DNA from 3 places in the Streptomyces sp. NPDC087901 genome. Region 3 is predicted to be linked to each of the others. Evidence: riboswitches for the same ligand, from Rfam matches in the RefSeq annotation. Region 3 holds a riboswitch; each other region holds the start of a gene.

Region 1 (7,067 bases), on a different contig from region 3:
CGGTGCTGCCGGGGAGCCGGGGGAGCCGGCCGACACGCCGTCAGGTGACTTCCCGACGCGTGCCGGTGCAGGCAATTGACCGGAACTGTAGGGATGCCGAGTTTTTTACGTCAACCCTCGGGAATAAACATCTCGTGAATTCGTCCCGGACGTTGACAGAAACCCCTTGACCGATCGACCATGCGTCCATGACGGAACGCACCGATGCACTCCAGCGCCTGCGCAGGGCCAACGAGGCCGCCGTACTCGGCGAGCTCCGCAGGTCTGGCGCGCTGAGCCGCGGCGAGCTGAAGGCACGGGTCGGTCTCTCCCGCACCACCCTGTTCGCGATCGTCTCCGATCTGCTCGAACGCAAGGCCGTCGTCGAGCAGCAGGCCCCCGACCCCGAGCAGCCGCGCGGCCGCGGCAGGCCGGCCCTGGAGATCTCACTCAACTCCCGTGGCGCCGAGCTGATCGGCATCGATCTCCAGCGCCACCACATCCACGTGGTCGTGGCCAACTGTGCCCATGAGATCGTCGGCCGCCACAGCGCGCCCGTCCCGGCGGACAGCGGCGCGGCCGAACGCGCCGCGCAGGCGATCCGCGCCGTCGAGGACCTGGTGCGGCGCGAGAACATCAGCCTCGCCCCCGTCGCGGGCATCGGCCTCGGCCTTCCCGGCTTCGTACAGAACCCCGCCTCCGGCGACCCGCACACCATGACCCCGTTCGCCGGCCATGTCGCCGAGGAGCTGGGCCGGCACTTCGACGCCCCCGTGCTCACCGACAACAACTCGCGGCTCGCGGCTCTCGCAGAGGTGACCTGGGGGGCGGCGCGCGGGATCGAGAACGCCGTCTATCTGCGCTGGTCGGAAGGGGTCGGTGGCGGACTCGTGGTCAACGGCTCGCTGGTCCACGGCGCCCATGGCACCGCCGGGGAGATCGGCCACACCAGCTGCGACCCCGAGGGAAAGCCCTGCCACTGCGGTGGCCGGGGCTGTCTGGAGGGCCTCATCTCCGTCCCCGCCCTGCTCGCCGCCTGCGCCGATCGCGGAGTGACGGCCGCGGACACCGCGGAGCTGATCGCGCTCGCAGCCGGGGGCCAGCCGGACACCGCGGAGGTGTTCCGGAGCGCGGCCGTCGTCGCGGGACGGGTGCTCGCGGCCCTCGCCGCCCAGGTCGACCCCGAGTGCATCGTCGTCTACGGGGAGCCGGCGTCCCTCGACGCTCTCGTCCTCACACCGATCCGCGAGCAGCTCGCCGCGCTGTCCCTGCCGTCCGCGCCTCGCACCATCGAGGTGCGCGGATCCACCCTCGGCTCCGAGGCGGCCGCACTCGGCGGGGTGGCCCTGCTGCTGCGTACCACCGGCCAGGACCTCGCGGAACTGCTCGACCGCCCGGCCCCGGGTACGGATGCCGGGGGCGGCCGGCCGCTCGACGGGGGGATCTCACGGTGAACGTCTGCTGCGGGCCCGCCCGCGAGAACACCGCGCCGGCGACCACTCCCCCGGCAAACTTCCCCGTCCCCGCGCGCCGCCCCGCCGACCTGCTCCGCGGCACGGTGGCAGTACCCGGCGGTCCGTTCCTCATGGGCGGCGAGGACGAGGACGCGTTCCCGGCGGACGGCGAGGGGCCGGTACGGGAGGTGACCGTCGCCCCGTTCCGCATCGACGCGGCCGCCGTCACCAACGCCCGCTTCGCCGTCTTCGTCAAGGCCACCGGTTACCGCACCGAGGCCGAACTCATCGGCTGGTCCTATGTGTTCGGCTCATTCGTCCCACAGGAGGCCCGGCACGCCGTACTGCCGGGCACCGTGCCCGGCGCCCCCTGGTGGCGTGCGGTCACCGGAGCGCACTGGCGCGCCCCGGAGGGGCCGGGCACCTCGATCGGCGACCGCCGTGACCACCCGGTGGTCCACATGTCGTGGCACGACGCGACGGCGTACGCCCGCTGGGCCGGCAAGCGGCTGCCCACCGAGGCCGAGTGGGAGAAGGCCGCCCGCGGCGAACTCGTCCGGGCCCGCTTCCCGTGGGGCGACGAGCTGACCCCGAACGGCCGGCACCGCTGCAACATCTGGCAGGGCGACTTCCCCGTACGCAACACCCGCGAGGACGGCTTCGCGGGCACCGCTCCCGCCAAGGCGTACGCCCCCAACGGCTTCGGGCTCTACAACGCCTCGGGCAATGTCTGGGAGTGGTGCGCCGACCGGTTCAGCGCCGACTGGCACGCCGAGGCCCGCCCGGAGACCCGCTCGGACCCGGCCGGGCCGCCGCACGGCGAGAGCCGGGTGCTGCGCGGTGGCTCGTACCTGTGCCACCGCTCGTACTGCAACCGCTACCGGATCGCCGCCCGCACCTCCAACACCCCCGACAGCACGACGGGCCACGGCGGGTTCCGCTGCGCGGTCACCGTCTGACCCCCCGCATCGCGATCCGCGCACATCCGGCTATCCTGGCCGCCGCACCGGACACGGGGTGCCCCTCGAGGGGCTGAGAACACACCCGTCGAACCTGAACCAGTTAGCACTGGCGGAGGGATGTCTCATGTCATTGCCGTATGCCCAGGACCAGCGCGCGGCGGCCGAAGCACGGCCCGCGTTCGACGGACGCATGCCCACCGCCTCCGGCGACCTGCGCATCGAGGCGCACGGCATAGCCCCCGTGCCCGAGGACCGCCGTTACGGCGGCCCCGGACGGCTGTTCACCGTCTGGTTCGCTCCCAACCTGACCATGACCGGGGTCTTCACCGGCACGGTCGGCATCGCGCTGGGCCTGGACTTCACCACTGCGCTCGTCGCCGTCGTGCTCGGCACGCTCGTGGGCGCCGTGCCCACCGCGTATCTGGGCACCTGGGGCAGCCAGACCGGCGCCGGTCAACTCCCGCTCGCACGGCTGGCGTTCGGCCGCGGTGTCGTACTTCCCGGCGCACTGCAGTGGCTGTCGTCCATCGCCTGGGACGCGCTGATCGGCCTGTTCGGCGGGGACGCGCTGGCCCAGCTGTGCGGCTGGCCGTTCTGGCTCGGCGTGCTGGTCATGATGGCCGCCCAGGGCGCACTCGGCGTCCTGGGGTACGAGGTGATCCACCGGCTCCAGACGGTGATGACGTTCGCTCTTGCCGCCGCCTTCATCGTGCTCGCCACGAAGCTCCTGCACGGCGTCCACCCCGCCGCCACCGGCTCGGCGCACGGCGCCGACCGGGCGGGCGCGTTCGTCCTGACGTGCACCATCGCACTGAGCCTCGCACTTTCCTGGGCCCCGTACGCCAGTGACTTCAGCCGCTATCTGCCGCGCACCGCCTCCCGGCCGCGCATGTTCTGGTGCACGCTGCTCGGCATCAGTGTCTCCTTCGTGGCGGTCCAGGCCCTCGGCCTGTGGGGTGCGTCCGTCTTCACCGATCAGACCGCGCGCGGCATCGACACGCTGCTCGGCGGGGGCGCTCTCGGAGCGTTCGGGCTGCTAGCCGTGGCCCTCGCCGCGCTGTGCAGCAACGCCATGAACGACTACAGCGGATCGCTGGCGTTGCAGACCATGGGGGTCCGCCTGCCGCGCCCCGCCGCCGCGGCACTCGCCGCCGTACTCGGTTTCCCCCTCGTGCTGTGGATGCATGCGGCCGACACCACGACACGTTTCCAGAACGTCCTGCTTCTCGTCGGCTACTGGATCCCCGCATTCGTCGCGATCGTCGCCGTCGACTGGACCGTCCGGGCGAGGACCCGCAACGGTTCCCCCGTCGACCTGGCCGCCGAGAGCTCCCGCCCCCAGCCGTGGTGGCCGGCACTGACCGCCTTCACCCTCGGCTTCGCAGCGGCGATACCGTTCATGAGCACCAGCCTGTACGTGGGTCCGGCCGCCGACGCGCTGCACGGGGCGGACCTCGCCTACGGCGTGGCGTTCCTCGTGGCCCTGGCGGTCTACGCACCCCTACGGCTGCGCCACCGGCCCTGACGGGGCATGACATTCCACTGCAGGGCCGGCTCCGCAGCCGCGGGCTTCAGGTCCGGTTTCGGCGCCGTTTTCGGGGCCGGATCCTCAGCCCTCGGCCAGGGTGCGGCCGAGGAGGGGCAGCAGGCGGTCCCAATGGCGTTGCAGCGCGGCAGGGTCGAAGGCATCGGTATCGGACATGGTGAAGCCGTGCACCGTGCCGGGGTAGATCTCGGAGGTGTAGGCGACACCCGCGGCGTCCAGGACCTTGTCGAGCTCGCCGAGAGTCTCGGGAGTCATGTCCGTCCCGGCGTGGCCGAAGTAGACCTCGCCGGTGAGACGGCTCAGGCTGTCGGGCCCGTCGGCTCCCACGGGGCCGTGGAATCCGGCGACAGCGGCCACCTGGCCGGGATGGGCCGCGGCGGTGCGCACTGCCAGCAGGCCGCCTACGCAGTAGCCGGTCACCGCGACCGGTCCGGCGACGACCTCGGGCCGGGTGGTGAGAAACCCGAGGTAGGCGTCGGCGTCGCTCAGGGCACGTTCGACGGTGTGCGCCTCGATCAAGGGCATCAGCTGCTCGAACAGCTTCGCCCGGGCCTCGTCTCCGATGTGCTCGGGGAGTTCGATCACCGGCGCCGGGCCGTTCCGGTAGAAGATGTTGGGGACGAGCACGTAGTACCCGTGCTCAGCCAGTTCGCGGGCCATCTCCCGCAGCGCGGGCCGGATCCCGAAGCCGTCCGAGTACATCAGGACACCTGGGAACCGCTCGCCGCCGTCGGGGAAGGCGGCGAAAGCGTCGGCCCGGCCGGCCGCAGTGGGAATGTGCAACGTCTTGATGGGCATGAGTTCTCCTGTCGTGGTTGACGTGTCGAGCCGTGATCAGCACGACAGGAGGCGGAGCCCGCCCGGACCGCGAAGACGGTCGGGAACGGTCGGGAAAGGCGTCGCGAAAATGATCAAGGGGCCGTTTCAGATTGCTCTGAAACGGCCCCTTGATCTACGACTCTTTCAAGTCGGGACGACAGGATTTGAACCTGCGACCCCTTGACCCCCAGTCAAGTGCGCTACCAAGCTGCGCCACGTCCCGCTGTCAGTCCCCCGGACCTGCCGGGCGGCTGCGCAGGACAAACATTACCTCACTCCGAGGACCGGATCGACGCCCGTGCCTGCTGGGCGCGAGTTGCCAGCCCCTCGGCTCCGCAGGCGGTGGCCAGCTTGTGCGCGCGGGCCAGCTCTCGCGGCGACCGGGTGGCGACGCCGTGGTCGAACAGAGCGAGCGCGAGTTCGTAGCCGGACGGCGACGCCTCCAGGTGGCGGACCGCCTCGCCCAGCAGGTGGGCGGCTTCCTCCGGGCGGGCGAAGAGGGAGACACAGCGCAGCGCCTCACCGATCGCCGTGTCCGTGCCGAAACGCTCGGCGTGCACCCGGGCGGAGTTGGCGAGCTGGGCGGCGCGGCCCGGGTCGTCGTCTGCCAGGGCGCGGGCCAGGTCACCGGCCCAGGGGCCCCAGATGCCGTTGAACCTCCCGCGCGGTTCGAGGGCCTGTCCGGCAGCCTCCAGCTCCGTGACGGCCTCCTTCGTACGGCCTTCGGCGAGCAGCAGCCGACCGCGGACGCACGGGGCGTCCGGCAGCACCATGGCGCTGGGGTAGGGCAGGCCGAAGTCGTACTGGTCGGCGATCTTGCGGGCCTCGGTGATGCGGCCCCGGGCCAGCAGCGTGTCGATGAGCAGACAGGCGGCGTCCCAGTGGACGGGCAGTCCGCTGCCCACACGGTCGGCGAGGCGGAGTCCCTCGCGCAGGAAGCCCTCCGCCTCGGCCAGGCGGCCGCGACGACGGTGGACCAGGCCCAGCAGCGTGTGGGCGAAGGCCAGGTGGGCACCGCTCCATCCGGAGATCTCGAAGGCGCGCACCGCCTCGCCGAATAGCTCCTCGGCGCGGTCCAGTTGGTCGGTGAACGCGTAGGTGATGCCGAGCAGGGTCGGGAGCTCGAAGCCCCATTCGGTGTCGGTCCAGCCGAGGCCGCGGGCGGGGTGGCCGTTGACCAGGGCGCGTTCGCTGAGGTCCACGATCAGCTGGGAGTTCTCACCGCGCAGCATCGCGTCGAAGGCGCGCAGCGTGAGCAGCGCCCGCTCGGCGTTGTCCCGGCCGGTGAGGTGGTCGGCGTTGGCGGCGAGCCGGCGCGAGCGGCCGGGGCCGTCCTCCTCGGTGGCCTGCATGCCTTCCCAGAGGAAGTGTGCGGCCTGGAGGCGCATCAGGCCCGGTCCGGGTGCCGTGCGCCCGGCCTCGGCCGCCAGGGCGAGGGCCGCCTCCTTCAGCTGGTTGTTGTGCGACAGCGCGGCGGCGAGCCGGAAGGTGGCATCGACCCGCAGTTCGTCGGCGAGGCCGGGCATGTCGAGGGCGGCGCGCAGGTGCTGCACGGTGGTGGGAGGCGAACTGAGCAGCGTGGCGCAGCCCAGTTCGTAGAGCAGGGTGGCGCGCGCGTCATGGCGCGGGGGTTCCTGGAGAGCCCGCTCCAGACAGCGGCGTGCCGCCTCGGGGGCGCCGACCGCGAGGTGCTGGTTGGCGGCCGCCCGCAGCTGCTCGACCAGCTCTTGGTCGTCGTCCGGATGGACTTCGAGCAGGTGGCGGGAGGCGGCGGCCGGCCCGAGTCCGGCCCGGGTGATCGCCCAGGCGGCCCTGCCGTGCATGGCGGTGCGGGTAGCCGGCGGAATGGAGCGGTACACGGCAGTGGCGATCAGGGGGTGTACGAACTCCAGGGGGTCGAAGCCGCTGACGATACGGGCCTCGCGCAGCCGGGCGGTGCAGTCCGCCGCCTCGGCGGGACTCATCCCGGCCAGGGTGGCGGCGAGGTCCTGGGAGATGTCCGTACCGAGCACGGCGGCGGCCCAGGCGAACCGGTTGGCGTTGGTGCCGAGCCGTTCGAGCCGGGCGACGAGTCCGCTTCCCCGGGCAGATGCGCCGAGTTCACGCAGGAGTCCGGCGGACTCCTCGAGCGGGGCCAGTTCGCGGTCCTGGACCTTGGCGACGAGTTCGACCGCTTCGTAGGGGTTGCCGCCGGTGACGGCCCACACCTCGCGGCAGAACGGGTCGTCGGCGTGCTCCCCGAGGGTGGCCCGGACCAGTTCGGCGGTGGCGTCGGGGGTGAGAGCCCGCAGGGCGACCCGGACCTGT
Region 2 (7,067 bases), on a different contig from region 3:
CATCGGCGGGTACTGCTCGCCCTCGCGCTGCTGCGGCACCCAGACACCTCCCGGCGGGGTCTCGGAGGCGTACGGCTGGGACTGGGCGTACGGGTCGGCGAACTGCTGGCCGCCACCGTAGCTGTCGTAGGACCCGTCACTCCCGTAGTTCCCGTACGCCCCGTACTGCGGGGTGCTCGCGGTGGTGCCGATGTACGGGTCGGAGTAAGCGGCGTACTGCTGCTGGTCCGTGCCGTAGTCGTACTGCCCGGCTTCCGCGTAGGTGTCCTGGCCCGCTCCCGCGTAGGGGGGTTCCTGGCCTTGCGCCGGGTACGGGGAGTAGTCGGTGTACGCGGCGTACTGCGGCTGTCCCTGCGGCTGCTGGTGCTCCTGGTACTGATCCTGCTGGTACTGATCCTGCTGGTGTTCGTGCTGCGGGCGGTGATCGGTGTAGATGCCGTACTGACCGGTGTCGTCGGGCAGTGGCTCCGGCGCGTAGACCGCGGCCGCACCGGCCTGCGGTGCGGCGGACGGCTGGGCCGGCTCCTCACCGTCGTGCTCCATCTCCAGGTCCGAGACCTGGAGTGTGGGCTCGCGGTCGGTGCCGCCGCGGCGGCGCCGGCTCTCCCCCGGGCTGCCCCCTATGGCCCAGCCGGTCGAGAAGCCGCGACGGAAGGAGAGCGTGACGTACGTCTGGCCAGTCGCGAAGGCGATCGCGCCGACGGCGATGACGAACACGGACGGCATCAGGACACCGATGACGACACCGACGAAGCCGGTGAAGGCGAGCAGGCGCCAGCGCAGGCGTGCCTTGTACTGCAGCAGCACCTCGCCGAGCAGCCACAGCGCAACGATGCCGAACGCGATGTAGAGGACCGTCCAGCCCATGCCCGCCCCCTTCTACGGCCACCGCCCCGGGTCGCGGCGGGTACGGCCGGTCACGACTGCTTGTGCAGTCCGAGATTTTCGTAGATTTCGAGCGTCGCCGTCGAGTTGTTCAACGTGATGAAGTGCAGCCCGGGGACACCCTCGGAAAGCAGCTTCGCGCAGAACCGCGTTGCGAAGTCGATGCCAATGGAGCGTACAGCGGCGGGATCGTCCTTGGCGGCGAGGATGCGTTCTTTCAGGGACGCGGGCAGCGTCGCATTGCTGAGCTGCGCGAATCGCTCCAATTGCCCGACGCTCGTGAGGGGCATCACCTCGGGGATGACCGGGGTTTCGCAACCCGCAGCGACCACCCGGTCACGCATCCGCAGATAACTCTCCGGATCGAAGAACATTTGCGTGATCGCGTAATCCGCACCGGCGCGGCACTTGTCCACGAAATGCCGGATGTCGGTGTCCCAGTCCGCCGAGCGCGGGTGCCGTTCGGGGAATGCCGCGACGCCGACGCAGAAATCGCCGGATTCCTTGATCAGCCGGACGAGGTCCGCCGCGTACCGCACGCCCTGCGGGTGCTCGACCCACGGACCCATCGGGTCGCCCGGCGGGTCTCCACGCACGGCGAGGATGTTCCGGATACCGGCGTCCGCGTACTGACCGACCATGTTGCGCAGTTCGGCGACGGAGTGGTTGACGGCGGTGAGGTGCGCGACCGGCGTGAGCGTGGACTCGGCGGCGATGTCCTGGGTCGCCTTCACCGTGCCGGCCCGGGTGGATCCGCCGGCTCCGTACGTCACGGAGACGAAGCTCGGTCCCACCGCCTCGACCCGGCGCAGCGCGTTCCAGAGGTTCCGCTCGCCCTTCTCGGTCTTGGGCGCCCAGAACTCGAAGGAGTACGAGGTCTTGCCGGTCGCGAGCATCTCACGCACGGTGCGCGCGTGATCCGTCCTGGTGGAAGGTGTACCAAGGGCCATACCGGCAGGTTAACCAGGGCGCGGCAAGCTCCCAACCGAACTGGGGCGATTTGCCTCGATTACCCGCTTCTTTGTCCACACTTCGGACACTCATGTCTCAAACCGGCACCTTCGGCCCCCGCATCACCCGGCGGCGCGGTCGCGGATCCTTCCCGCCAGTCCGGCGGCGGCAGCAGCCGGATCGGATGCCTCCGTGACGGCCCGCACGACGACGACCCGGCGCGCTCCGGCGTCCAGCACCTCGTCGAGGTTGTCTGCGTCGATCCCGCCGATGGCGAACCACGGACGGGCGGGGGCGAGCGAGGCGGCGTAGCGGACGAGATCCAGGCCGGGGGCGTGCCGGCCGGGCTTGGTCGGCGTGGGCCAGCAGGGGCCGGTGCAGAAGTAGTCCACACCGGGTTCGGCGACGGCCGCGTCGACCTCGGACTCGGCATGGGTGGAGCGGCCGATGACCACGTCATCGCCGATGATCGCGCGTGCGGCCGGGACAGGCAGGTCGCCCTGGCCCAGGTGCAGCACGTCGGAACCGATGGCGTGGGCGACGTCGGCCCGGTCGTTGACCGCGAGGAGCTTGCCGTGGCGCTTGCAGGCGTCGGCGAAGACCGCGAGGTGTTCGAGCTCCTCGGCCGCCTCCATGCCCTTGTCGCGCAGCTGGATGATGTCCACGCCACTGGAGAGGACCGCGTCGAGGAACGCGGGAAGGTCACCCTGGCGCCGGCGGGCGTCCGTGCACAGGTAGAGCCGGGCGTCGGACAGCAGCGCGCGAGGCGTGGACATGGTGCGGTTCCCCCCGGGGAAGGCGATGGCGGTGGTTCGGTGGCGCCGCGCGGGACGCGGGCCGCGTCGTGCGGCCCGCGTCCCCCGTGCGGCTGTCGGTCAGACGGCGAGCGCCTGGGCGCGGCGCTTCACCTCCGTGCCGCGATTCTCACTCAGCGCCTGCGCGGGCGTGCCCGGCAGGCTCGGGTCGGGGGTGAAGAGCCATTCCAGCATCTCCGCGTCGGAGTAGCCGTCGTCCCTCAGGAGCGTCAGGGTCCCCGAAAGGCCCTTGACCACCTTGTCGCCGTCGATGAAGGCGGCAGGCACCTGAAGCGCACGGTTCTCACCACGTCGTAGGGCAATGAGCTGACCGTCCTTGACCAGCTGGCGCACGCGTGTCACCTCGACACCGAACATTTCGGCGATGTCGGGAAGGTGGAGCCAGGCAGGGACGAGAGCATCGATCTTTGCGTCAATCTCGGTCACGGGGACAAGCGTGCCATCCCGGACCGGCAGTCGGTACCCGGGCCGCCCGTACGGGGGCCGGACGCGCCGTCAGAGCGTGGCCGATTTCAGGGGCACGGAGGGGTCGGCGACCCGCTCCGGGGCGAGCTCCGCCCCCGATTCGACGAGTTTGCGCCCCTGCGCCAGATCGCGCGGACGGCCGACCGCCAGTACGGCGACGAGCGCCCCGGCGCGCAGCCAGCACACCGTCCACGCGGGTTCGGCCGGATCGCCTCGCCACACCAGGGTGTCGGCCCCCGCGTGGTGGCCCGCGTACTGGACGAAGCGGCCGAACTGCTCGGACCAGAAGTAGGGCACGGGGTCGTAGACCGGGAGCTGCCCGTCGCCCTCCGGGGTGGCGGCGGTGACGGCGGCGGCGACGGTCCGCGGCCCCTGGAGGGCGTTGTCCCAGTGGTGGACGAGCAGCCGCTCACCGTACCTGGCCGAGGGGAAGGAGGCGCAGTCCCCGACCGCGTACACATCGGGGAGCGAGGTGCGCAGGGACGCGTCCGCGGTCACCGATCCGTCCGGGCCGAGCTCGATCCCCGATCCGGCCAGCCAGCCGGTCGCGGGCCGGGCGCCGATGCCGACGACGACCGCGTCCGCCGGGATCTCACGGCCGTCCGCCAGGACCACGTGACCGGCTTCGATGCGGTCGACCCGGGCACCGGTGACGAGTGCGGCGCCGCTCTCGGCGTACCAGCCGGTCATGGGGGCCGCCACCTCTGCGGGCAGCGCGCCGGCGAGCGGGCGTCCGGCCGCCTCGACGACGGTGACCGCGCAGCCGGCCGCGCGGGCCGCGGTGGCGAACTCGGCGCCGATCCAGCCCGCGCCGACGACCACGACATCGTGCCGCTGTTCGAGGACCGGGCGCAGCCGCGCGGCGTCGTCCAGCGTGCGCAGGAGGTGGACGCCCGGGACGCCCTCGGTGCCGGGCAGCATCAGGGGCTCGGCGCCGGTGGCGACAACCAGGACGTCGTAGGGGACGGGCCCGTCCGGGGTGTCCAGTTCGTGGTCGCCCGCGCGCAGCGCGGTCACGTCGAGGCCGAGCCTCAGGGTGATGTCCAGCGCCTCGAAGTCGATGTCGAAGGCCGAGTCCTCGGCCTTGCCGAGAAGGACCGCCTTCGACAGCGGGGGCCGGTCGTACGGCTGGTGCGGTTCGGCGCCGATCAGCGTGACGGGGCCGGTGAAGCCCTGTTCTCGCAGGGCCACCGCGGTCTGTACGCCCGCCATGCCCGCTCCGGCGATCACGACGCGGCGGCTCTGCCGCGGCTCTGTCTGCTGTTGTCCGGTCTGCTCGTCCACCCTTCCACCTTAAGCAACTGACGGTCCGTCAGGAAGGTGCTTCCCGGTTCGCCGCCACCGGACCACCGCGCCCCTTCCCCCGTTCACGGCACCACCGGCTCCCCTTGCCGGGGGCGCGGGGCAGGGGTTTAGGGTAGCCGTGCACATCACTCGCGGGAGCCCGGTCGTACCGGGCTGAGAGGGAGGCTGGACGGCCTTCGACCGTACGAACCTGATCCGGGTCATGCCGGCGAAGGGAGGGGCTGGACGCCCATGCGCACACACCGTACGAACGGGTCCGACGTCCTCGTCATCGGGGGCGGCATCATCGGCCTGGTGACCGCCTGGCGGGCCGCGCAGCGCGGCCTGGCCACCGCCGTCGTCGATCCCGAACCGGGCGGCGGCGCAGCCCAGGTCGCGGCGGGGATGCTGGCCGCCGTCACCGAACTCCACTACGGCGAGGAGATGCTGCTCGGTCTCAACGTCGCCTCCGCCGCGCGCTATCCGGCGTTCGCGGCCGAACTGGAGGCGGCGAGCGGACAGGACATCGGCTTTCGCACCTGCGGCACCCTGGCCGTCGCACTGGACGCCGACGACCGCGCCCATCTGCGGGAACTCCATGCCCTGCACTGCCGCTCGGGCCTGGAGTCGGAGTGGCTCACCGGCCGGGAGTGCCGCCGCCTCGAACCGATGCTCGCACCGGGCATACGCGGCGGCCTGCGGGTCGACGGCGACCACCAGGTCGACCCGCGCCGGCTGGCCGCCGCACTGCTGACGGCGTGCGAGCGGGCCGGGGTCGTCCTCCACCGCCAACGTGCCGAGCGGCTCTCGGTCACGGGCGACCGGGCCACCGGAGCCGTACTGGCCGACGGTACGCAGCCGGAGGCCGATCAGGTGGTGCTCGCCGCGGGCAGCCTCAGCGGCCGGCTCGCAGGGGTGCCGAAGCACGTCCTGCCCCCGGTCCGCCCGGTGAAGGGCCAGGTGCTGCGGCTGACCGTGCCCACCACGTACGCACCCTTCCTCTCCCGCACCCTGCGGGCCGTGGTCCGGGGCAGCCACGTCTATCTCGTGCCCCGTGAGAACGGCGAGCTGGTCATCGGCGCCACGAGCGAGGAAATGGGCTGGGACACCACCGTCACGGCGGGCGGTGTGTACGAGCTGCTGCGCGACGCGCACGAACTGGTGCCGGGCATCACCGAACTGCCGCTCACCGAGACCCGCGCCGGTCTGCGCCCCGCCTCCCCCGACAACGCCCCGCTGCTCGGCCGCACCGCGCTGCCCGGCCTCCATCTCGCCACCGGCCACCACCGCAACGGGGTGCTGCTCACCCCCGTCACCGGGGACGCCATGGCGCAGCTGCTGGCGGACGGCGAGCTGCCCGAGGTGGCCCGCCCCTTCTCCGCCGGCCGCTTCTCGCCCGCCGCCGCCCCCGTACCTCAGGAGCAGCCCGCATGACCGAGCCCACCACCCTTTCCGTCTCCGTGAACGGCGAGGCCCTCGCCGTCGCGCCGGGCACCACCCTGGACACCCTGGTCGCCTCGCTGACCAGCGCGTCCTCGGGCGTCGCGGCCGCCCTGAACGAGACCGTCGTGCCGCGCGGCCAGTGGCCCGCTGCCGCGCTCACCGACGGCGACCGGGTCGAGGTCCTCACCGCGGTCCAGGGAGGCTGACCATGTCCGACGACGTCTTCACCCTCGGCGGCACCGTCCTCGGCTCCCGGCTGATCATGGGAACGGGCGGGGCGCCCAGCCTGGACGTGCTGGAGCGGTCCCTGACCGCCTCGGGCACCGGGCTGACGACCGTGGCGATGCGCCGGCTCGACCCGACCGTGCGGGGCTCCGTGCTCTCCGTACTGGAGAAGCTCTCCATCCGCGTGCTGCCGAACACGGCGGGCTGCTTCACGGCGGGCGAGGCCGTGCTCACCGCCCGGCTCGCCCGCGAGGCGCTCGGCACCGACTGGGTCAAGCTGGAGGTGGTGGCGGACGAGCGCACCCTGCTGCCCGACCCCATCGAGCTGCTGGACGCCGCGGAGACGCTGGTGGACGACGGCTTCACCGTGCTGCCGTACACGAACGACGACCCGGTGCTGGCCCGGAAGCTCGAGGACGTGGGCTGTGCGGCGATCATGCCGCTCGGCTCCCCCATCGGCTCCGGTCTGGGCATCCGGAACCCGCACAACTTCCAGCTGATCGTCGAGCAGGCGCGGGTCCCGGTGATCCTGGACGCGGGCGCCGGCACGGCGTCGGACGCGGCGCTCGCCATGGAACTGGGATGTGCGGCCGTGATGCTGGCGTCGGCGGTGACCCGGGCCCAGGAACCCGAGCTGATGGCCGCGGCGATGCGCCACGCGGTGGAGGGCGGGCGGCTCGCGTACCGCGCGGGGCGGATTCCCCGCCGCCACTTCGCCGAGGCGTCGTCGCCGACGGAGGGGCGGGCGGTGCTGGATCCGGAGCGCCCGGCGTTCTGAGTCCGGAGGCCCGGCCGGTGCGTGAGGCGGATCTCATGTCCCTGCCACAGCATGCTCCGGCCCCGTGCCACGGCGGCGGATCGCATGTCCCTGTCACGGCTCGGCTGCAGTTGGGCCCCGGGATCGCCCCGGCCAGTCGGCCGTGTCCGTGGTGGCTCGTAGACTCGCCTGCGTGGATACGACCCTCCAGGACCCTCTCGTCGGGCAGCTGCTCGACGGCC
Region 3 (7,067 bases):
GAAGAGGTGAGTTGAGACCTCTTCGAGACATGGACCTATCGCCAGGCTCATCCGGCCCGACGCGTGACACATGACGGCGCCACCCCATAACGCCCTGTGTTACCAAGGCAATTGGGGCTTGATGACCATGCAGAAACGTGCCTGTCAACGAGTGCATATGCGACCAGGTCAAGTGCCCGCCCGAGCCCTACTATCGGCTCGCCATGACAGCAGCAGGGAAGCACCAGGTGAGCCGGACGGATACCCCCCGGCGCGGCGGCCGGCAGGGACGAGCAGGAATCCGGGACGTGGCCGCCGCCGCCGGAGTCTCCATCACGACCGTCTCCGACGCGCTCAACGGCAAGGGCAGGCTCCCGGACGCCACCCGCAGCCATGTCCGCGAGGTCGCCGAGCGCCTGGGCTATCGCCCTTCCGCCGCGGCCCGAACGCTCCGTACCGGCAAGTCGGGCCTGATCGGCCTGACCGTGACGACCTACGGGGATGAACCTTTCACCTTCACCGAATTCGCGTACTTCGCCGAGATGGCCAGAGCCGCCACCTCCGCCGCACTCGCCCGCGGCTATGCCCTCGTGATCCTTCCCGCCACCTCGCGCCACGACGTCTGGTCGAACGTCGCGCTGGACGGCACCGTCGTCATCGACCCCTCCGACCAGGACCCGGTGGTCACCGAACTCGTACGCCAGGGGCTGCCCGTCGTCTCCGACGGCCGGCCGGCCGGGACCCTGCCGGTCACCGCATGGGTCGACAACGACCACCGGGCAGCCGTCCTCGACCTCCTCGACCACCTCGCCGCCGCCGGCGCCCGCCGCATCGGACTGCTCACCGGCACCACCACCGACACCTACACCCGGCTGTCCACCACCGCGTACCTCCACTGGTGCGAGCGCGTCGGCCAGGATCCGGTGTACGAGTCCTACCCCGCCCACGACCCGTGCGCGGGCGCGGTGGCAGCCGACCGCCTGCTGGCCCGTCCGGACCGCCCGGACGCCGTGTACGGCCTCTTCGACCCCAATGGCACGGATCTGCTGGCGGCCGCCCGCCGGTACGGCCTGCGCGTCCCGGAGGACCTGCTCCTGGTCTGCTGCAGCGAGTCCACCGTCTACGCGACGACCGAGCCGCCCATCACCACGCTTTCACTCAAACCGCGCCGCATCGGTACGGCGGTCGTCCAGCTGCTCATCGACGCCATCGAAGGGGTCGACCAGGACGGACCGGTGGAACAGGTCATACCGACGGAACTCATCGTCCGGACCTCCTCGCAACGCCGCCCGCCACGCACGACGGTCAGCGCGCCACGCTCCCCGACAGGGGATTGATCAGGCCAATTGGGACTAATCGACCGATGAACCTGGCGTGCGCGCGGATTCACCACCCCTGGTGCGTCACAGAGCACGATCCTCATTCCTATGATGGGCGCACGACACCGCGGACCACCCCGACCAGCAGGGCCCGTCAGGTGTACGGCGGCACGACGGTGGTGGAGGGGTCGATGACACAGGGGGCCGGTCAGGAACCCGTGGTGCGGACGGCGACGTTGCGCGACTTCCGCGTACCGCCCTATGCGCAGTCCCCTGCGCCGCCCGCCCCACCGCACCCGGGCAACGCCTTCCCGGGGGGCGAGCCGCCCGAGGGGTACACGCCGACCGCACGCGACCTCCCCGTGATCAACCGCGAGGACACCGTCCAGGTCCGCGCCGTGCCCGACCCGCGGCCCGCCCAGGAGCCGGGTCTCGGACCGCTGTACGTCGTCGGTGACGTCCACGGCTATCTGGACGAGCTCCTCGCCGCCCTCGCCGAGCAGGACCTGATCGACTCCGAGGGCAGCTGGGCCGCGGGTCATGCCCGGCTCTGGTTCCTCGGCGACTTCACCGACCGGGGACCCGACGGAATCGGCGTCATCGACCTCGTGATGCGGCTGTCCGCCGAGGCCGCGGCCGCCGGCGGCTACTGCAAGGCCCTGATGGGCAACCACGAGCTGCTGCTCATCGGTGCCAAGCGGTTCGGCGACACCCCGGTCAACTCCGGTGCCGGCACCGCCACCTTCCAGGCCGCCTGGCTGCTCAACGGCGGCCAGAAGACCGACATGGAGCGGCTCCAGGACGTCCACCTCCAGTGGATGTCCCGACTCGACGCCGTCGTCGAGGAGGACGAGCACCTCCTGATGCACTCGGACACGACGGCGTACCTCGACTACGGCTCCACCATCGAGGACGTCAACGACACGGTGCACGCCATTCTCACGCGGAACGACGCCGATGAATGCTGGGACCTCTTCCGCAAGCTGACCAAACGGTTCGCCTTCCGCGACGAATCTGGTCCGCAGGCCGTGCAGGAGCTCATGGCGGCCTACGGCGGCCGACGCGTCGTCCATGGTCACAGCCCCATTCCCTACCTTCTGGGCGAGGTGGGTTCCGAGGACGGCGAGGACAGGTCGGGCCCGCTGGTGGACGGACCGCACGTGTACGCGGACGGGCTCGCCATCGCCATGGACGGCGGAGTGACCATGGCCGGAAAGCTACTGGTCGTCAAACTCCCGCTGCATGACTGACGTTCTTCGGGGAAGACGCATCCAGACCTGAATACGCGGACCACTGGGCCTATTTCCGGAAACCCCCTGTCACCCCGTGCCGTGGGCGCTCTACCATCGGCGTATCAGTAGCAGGCTCTCCTCCGTTTCCGCCCGACTGCCCGGTTCGAGCGGGCACACAGGCCCTACGGAGCATCGGGGGATGCACATGAACAGCGCTCCGCACCTGCTGACCGAGGACCGCCCCGAGTACGAGCGGATCCTCGACGACGCACTGCGTCACGCCCATGAACGACCAGATCTGGCCGCTGTCGGCGAACGGCTCAATCCGGTGCAGCTGCGCACCATGGCGATGGCTGCCACGGCGCTGATCACAGCGGCTGCGGCCACCGAGTACGAGCACTACGTGAAGGCTCGCGAAGAGATCCGCGCCGCTGCCGCCGGCACGGACGAAGACGGTGAACCCGACACCGGCCCGGCCGGCGCGCACCAGTCGGGCGCCGGCATAGGAGTCGTCATCACCGTGCTGGCTCCGGTGCTGGCAGGCACCGCCGCGGTGATCTTCCTGCTCATCGGCTACATCCTCAAGGCGCTCGACCCGCCTCCCTCGTTCGCGCGCAGCATGGTCGGCGCGGGCTGGTTCTTCGCGGCGGCGACCGCGGCCGCCATCCTCGTAGCCGCCGTCGCCCTCCTCATCACGGCCTTGCGCAACGGCTCGACATCGGTGGCCGCCGAGGAACAGGGCGAGGAACTGCCGGAGGATGTGGCACGAGCCAGGGAGGCCTGGCGCCACGCCCTGCTGGAACGCGGCATCCTGCCGTTCCTGCGGGACGCGCTCGCCGACCCCGGGGCCGCCCCGGCCGCGCGCATCCCGCACCGCTCGGCCAACCGCATCCCGAAGATCGGCTACAGCAGGCCGGACTTCTCCAGTCCGGACGACGGTCCCGCCGCCGCGCCCCGCCCGACGTTCACCAGTCCGGACTTCACCAGCCCCGACTTCGGCGGCCCGGAACACGAGCTGGACTGACGGCCCCGCACCCGGGAAGACCCGTCACCGACCCCGGGTGTCCCGGGCCCGGACAGCAGGGCGCGGGGCCGTTCGCGCCCTGCTCGGTTACGCCCGCCAGGCCCTAGTCCGCGATGGGCAGATAGACCCGGTTGCCCGCCGCCGCGAACTCCTTGGACTTCTCCGTCATCCCCTCCTCGATCTCCGCCTGCGAACCTCCGTGCTCACGCCGGATGTCCTGGGAGATCTTCATCGAGCAGAACTTCGGGCCGCACATCGAGCAGAAGTGCGCCGTCTTCGCCGGCTCGGCAGGCAGCGTCTCGTCGTGGAACTCCCTTGCCGTGTCCGGGTCGAGGGCCAGGTTGAACTGATCCTCCCAGCGGAACTCGAACCGGGCGTCCGACAACGCGTCATCCCAGTCCTGCGCTCCCGGATGCCCCTTGGCCAGGTCCGCCGCATGGGCCGCGATCTTGTAGGTGATGACCCCGGTCTTCACGTCGTCACGGTTGGGCAGACCGAGGTGCTCCTTGGGCGTCACGTAGCAGAGCATCGCCGTCCCCCACCAGGCGATCATCGCGGCTCCGATACCCGAGGTGATGTGGTCGTACGCCGGAGCCACATCGGTCGTCAGCGGGCCGAGCGTGTAGAACGGCGCCTCCTCGCAGATCTCCTGCTGGAGGTCGATGTTCTCCTTGATCTTGTGCATCGGTACGTGCCCCGGGCCCTCGATCATGGTCTGGACACCGAACCGCTTCGCGACGGTGTTCAGTTCGCCGAGCGTACGCAGCTCCGCGAACTGCGCCTCGTCGTTGGCGTCCGCGATCGAACCGGGCCGCAGCCCGTCGCCCAGGGAGTACGTCACGTCGTACGAGGCGAGGATCTCGCAGAGCTCCTCGAAGTTCTCGTAGAGGAACGACTCCTTGTGGTGCGCGAGGCACCACGCCGCCATGATCGAGCCGCCCCGGGAGACGATGCCGGTCTTGCGACGGGCCGTCAGCGGCACGTACGGCAGGCGCACGCCGGCGTGAACCGTCATGTAGTCGACACCCTGTTCGGCCTGCTCGATGACGGTGTCCTTGTAGATCTCCCAGGTCAGCTCCTCCGCCCTGCCGTCGACCTTCTCCAGGGCCTGGTAGAGCGGAACGGTGCCGATCGGAACGGGGGAGTTGCGAAGAACCCACTCACGGGTGGTGTGGATGTTGCGGCCGGTGGACAGATCCATGACTGTGTCGGCGCCCCACTTGGTCGCCCAGGTCATCTTGTCCACCTCCTCCTCGATGGAGGACGAGACCGCGGAGTTGCCGATGTTGGCGTTCACCTTCACCAGGAACCGCTTGCCGATGATCATCGGCTCGATCTCCGGGTGGTTGACGTTGGCCGGCAGAACGGCCCGGCCGGCCGCGATCTCGTCGCGCACCACCTCGGGCTCGACGTTCTCCCGGATCGCGACGTACTCCATCTCCGGGGTGACCTCGCCCCGGCGGGCGTACGCGAGCTGGGTGACGGGCCGGCCGTCCCGGCTGCGCCGTGGCTGGCGGGGGCGACCGGGGAAGACCGCGTCCAGGTTGCGCAGTCCCCCACGCGGTGAGGTGTGCTTGAGCCCGTCGTCCTCGGGGCGCACGGGACGTCCCGTGTACTCCTCGGTGTCGCCGCGGGCGATGATCCAGTTCTCCCGCAGAGGTGCCAGTCCGCGGCGGACATCAGTCTCCGTCGATGGATCGGTGTACGGCCCCGACGTGTCGTACAGCGTCACGTCCCTGCCGTTGGTGAGGTGCACCTGACGGACCGGCACCCGGAGGTCCGGGCGTGAGCCCTGGACGTATCCCTTGTGCCATCCGATGGACTTCCCGGCCTCGTCGTTCTGGTTCGAGGCAGGCGTGCGTGCGTCCGATGTGGTCATGAGACCTACTCCCTACGCCGGCATTACCCGGTAACAGGTTCGGCGGTCGGCGCAGCCTGTCCCGTACGGACGTACGGAGATCAGCGCCCTCTCAGCCCGGTGCTCCGAGCTCCCGCGTGTGCAAAGGTGCCACCACGCTAGCGCCCCCATGGGCAAGCTGAACAGAGGACCCCTTCCCTTCTTGCGATGATCGCCCGGTGACGTCCCCTCATAACGACTCCGAACCGCAGGGCCATCAGCACGCGCACTCGCACAGCCACGGCCCCGCCGCTCCCGTCTCCGGCCATCTGCGCAAGGTGATCGCCGCCGTGCTGATCCCGTTCGCGGCCGCGGTCGTCGTCGGGCTCGTGGTCCTCTGGCCCGGTGGTGCGCCGGCGCACGAGCGCACAGGTGTCGGTTTCGACCGGCAGACCCAGCAGGGCAAGGTGGCGAACGTCGGCAAGGTCGACTGCGCGGACGTGAACGCCTCGCAGATCCCGGTCAGCAGTGAGACATCGCCGCCTACGGGCGAGCCGGCCGGCGGCGATCGCCTCTGCGAGAAGGCCACCGTCGAGGTGACGAGCGGCCAGGACAAAGGCCGCACATTCATTGAGGTCGTCCAGCCGGACGCGCCCCGACAACTACGGAAGGGACAGGGGGTGGTGGTCGCGCACGCCCCCGACGCACCCCACGATCTCCAGTACTCCGTGACCGATGTGAACCGGAAGTTCCCGTTGCTGCTGCTGGCCGGGATCTTCGCCCTGGTCGTGGTGGCCGTGGGCAGAATGCGCGGGGTCATGGCGCTGGTGGCGCTCGCCCTGTCGTTCGCCGTCCTGACCCTGTTCATCCTTCCGGCCATCCTGCAGGGCTCGAACCCGCTGGTCGTGGCAGTCGTCGGGGCCGGCGCCATCATGCTGATCGCGCTCTACATCTGCCACGGGCTGACCGCCCGCACCTCGGTCGCCGTCATCGGCACCCTGATCTCACTGCTGCTGATCGGTCTGCTCGGCTCGCTCTTCATCGGCTGGGCGAGCCTGAGCGGGAACACCGACGACAACACCGGCCTCATCCACGGCCTGTATCCGCACATCGACATGAGCGGACTGCTGCTGGCCGGCGTCATCATCGGTTCCCTGGGAGTGCTCGACGACGTGACGGTCACCCAGACCTCGGCGGTCTGGGAACTTCACCAGGCGGACCCGACGATGAGTGCGAAGGAGCTCTACCGGGCAGGGATCAGAATCGGGCGCGACCACATCGCCTCGGTGGTCAACACCCTGGTGCTCGCCTATGCGGGCGCCGCGCTTCCACTCCTGCTGCTGTTCTCGATCGCCCAGAGCAGCATGGGGACGGTGGCCAACAGCGAGCTGGTGGCGGAGGAGATCGTGCGCACACTGATCGGCTCGATCGGACTGGTCGCCTCGGTGCCGGTGACCACCGCGCTCGCGGCGCTGGTCGTCTCCGCGGACCGCACCGGGCTCGCCGCGGATTCCGGTGCTCCGGCACCCGTACGGAGCGGCAGGGGACGTCGTCGTCGGGCGAAGGCCTGAGTGCCCGGACACGGAGAGCGATTCACCCGTTCGGCAGGTGTGCTGTTCGACCGGCATACGGGCCATGGGCACGGCCCTCGTCAGCCGGCGTTCTGTTCCTCGGCC

The links. A riboswitch is a leader RNA that binds a small molecule or an ion and turns the genes downstream of it on or off. The one in region 3 is predicted to bind thiamine pyrophosphate.
Region 1: it holds a riboswitch for thiamine pyrophosphate, as region 3 does, so the genes downstream of both, ACIOEW_RS09250 (purine-cytosine permease family protein) here and thiC (phosphomethylpyrimidine synthase ThiC) in region 3, are expected to answer to the same signal.
Region 2: it holds a riboswitch for thiamine pyrophosphate, as region 3 does, so the genes downstream of both, thiO (glycine oxidase ThiO) here and thiC (phosphomethylpyrimidine synthase ThiC) in region 3, are expected to answer to the same signal.

What each region holds. Positions count from the first base shown of each region.
Region 1 covers NZ_JBIUUC010000002.1:858,123-865,189, reverse strand. The annotation lists gene ACIOEW_RS09260 (ROK family transcriptional regulator) at 189-1,433, shown strand; gene ACIOEW_RS09255 (formylglycine-generating enzyme family protein) at 1,430-2,392, shown strand; TPP riboswitch at 2,437-2,530, shown strand; gene ACIOEW_RS09250 (purine-cytosine permease family protein) at 2,520-3,920, shown strand; gene ACIOEW_RS09245 (dienelactone hydrolase family protein) at 4,005-4,739, opposite strand; tRNA gene ACIOEW_RS09240 (tRNA-Pro) at 4,910-4,983, opposite strand; gene ACIOEW_RS09235 (ATP-binding protein) at 5,033-7,067, opposite strand, start outside.
Region 2 covers NZ_JBIUUC010000001.1:988,833-995,899, reverse strand. The annotation lists gene ACIOEW_RS04430 (hypothetical protein) at 1-867, opposite strand, end outside; gene metF (methylenetetrahydrofolate reductase [NAD(P)H]) at 918-1,835, opposite strand; gene thiE (thiamine phosphate synthase) at 1,959-2,612, opposite strand; gene ACIOEW_RS04415 (Rv2175c family DNA-binding protein) at 2,712-3,077, opposite strand; gene ACIOEW_RS04410 (FAD-dependent oxidoreductase) at 3,147-4,328, opposite strand; TPP riboswitch at 4,543-4,655, shown strand; gene thiO (glycine oxidase ThiO) at 4,653-5,834, shown strand; gene thiS (sulfur carrier protein ThiS) at 5,831-6,049, shown strand; gene ACIOEW_RS04395 (thiazole synthase) at 6,052-6,846, shown strand; gene pknB (Stk1 family PASTA domain-containing Ser/Thr kinase) at 7,019-7,067, shown strand, end outside.
Region 3 covers NZ_JBIUUC010000004.1:178,415-185,481, forward strand. The annotation lists gene ACIOEW_RS14525 (LacI family DNA-binding transcriptional regulator) at 204-1,316, shown strand; gene ACIOEW_RS14530 (metallophosphoesterase) at 1,490-2,548, shown strand; gene ACIOEW_RS14535 (hypothetical protein) at 2,730-3,554, shown strand; gene thiC (phosphomethylpyrimidine synthase ThiC) at 3,658-5,433, opposite strand; TPP riboswitch at 5,426-5,559, opposite strand; gene ACIOEW_RS14545 (YibE/F family protein) at 5,631-6,962, shown strand; gene ACIOEW_RS14550 (SsgA family sporulation/cell division regulator) at 7,043-7,067, opposite strand, start outside.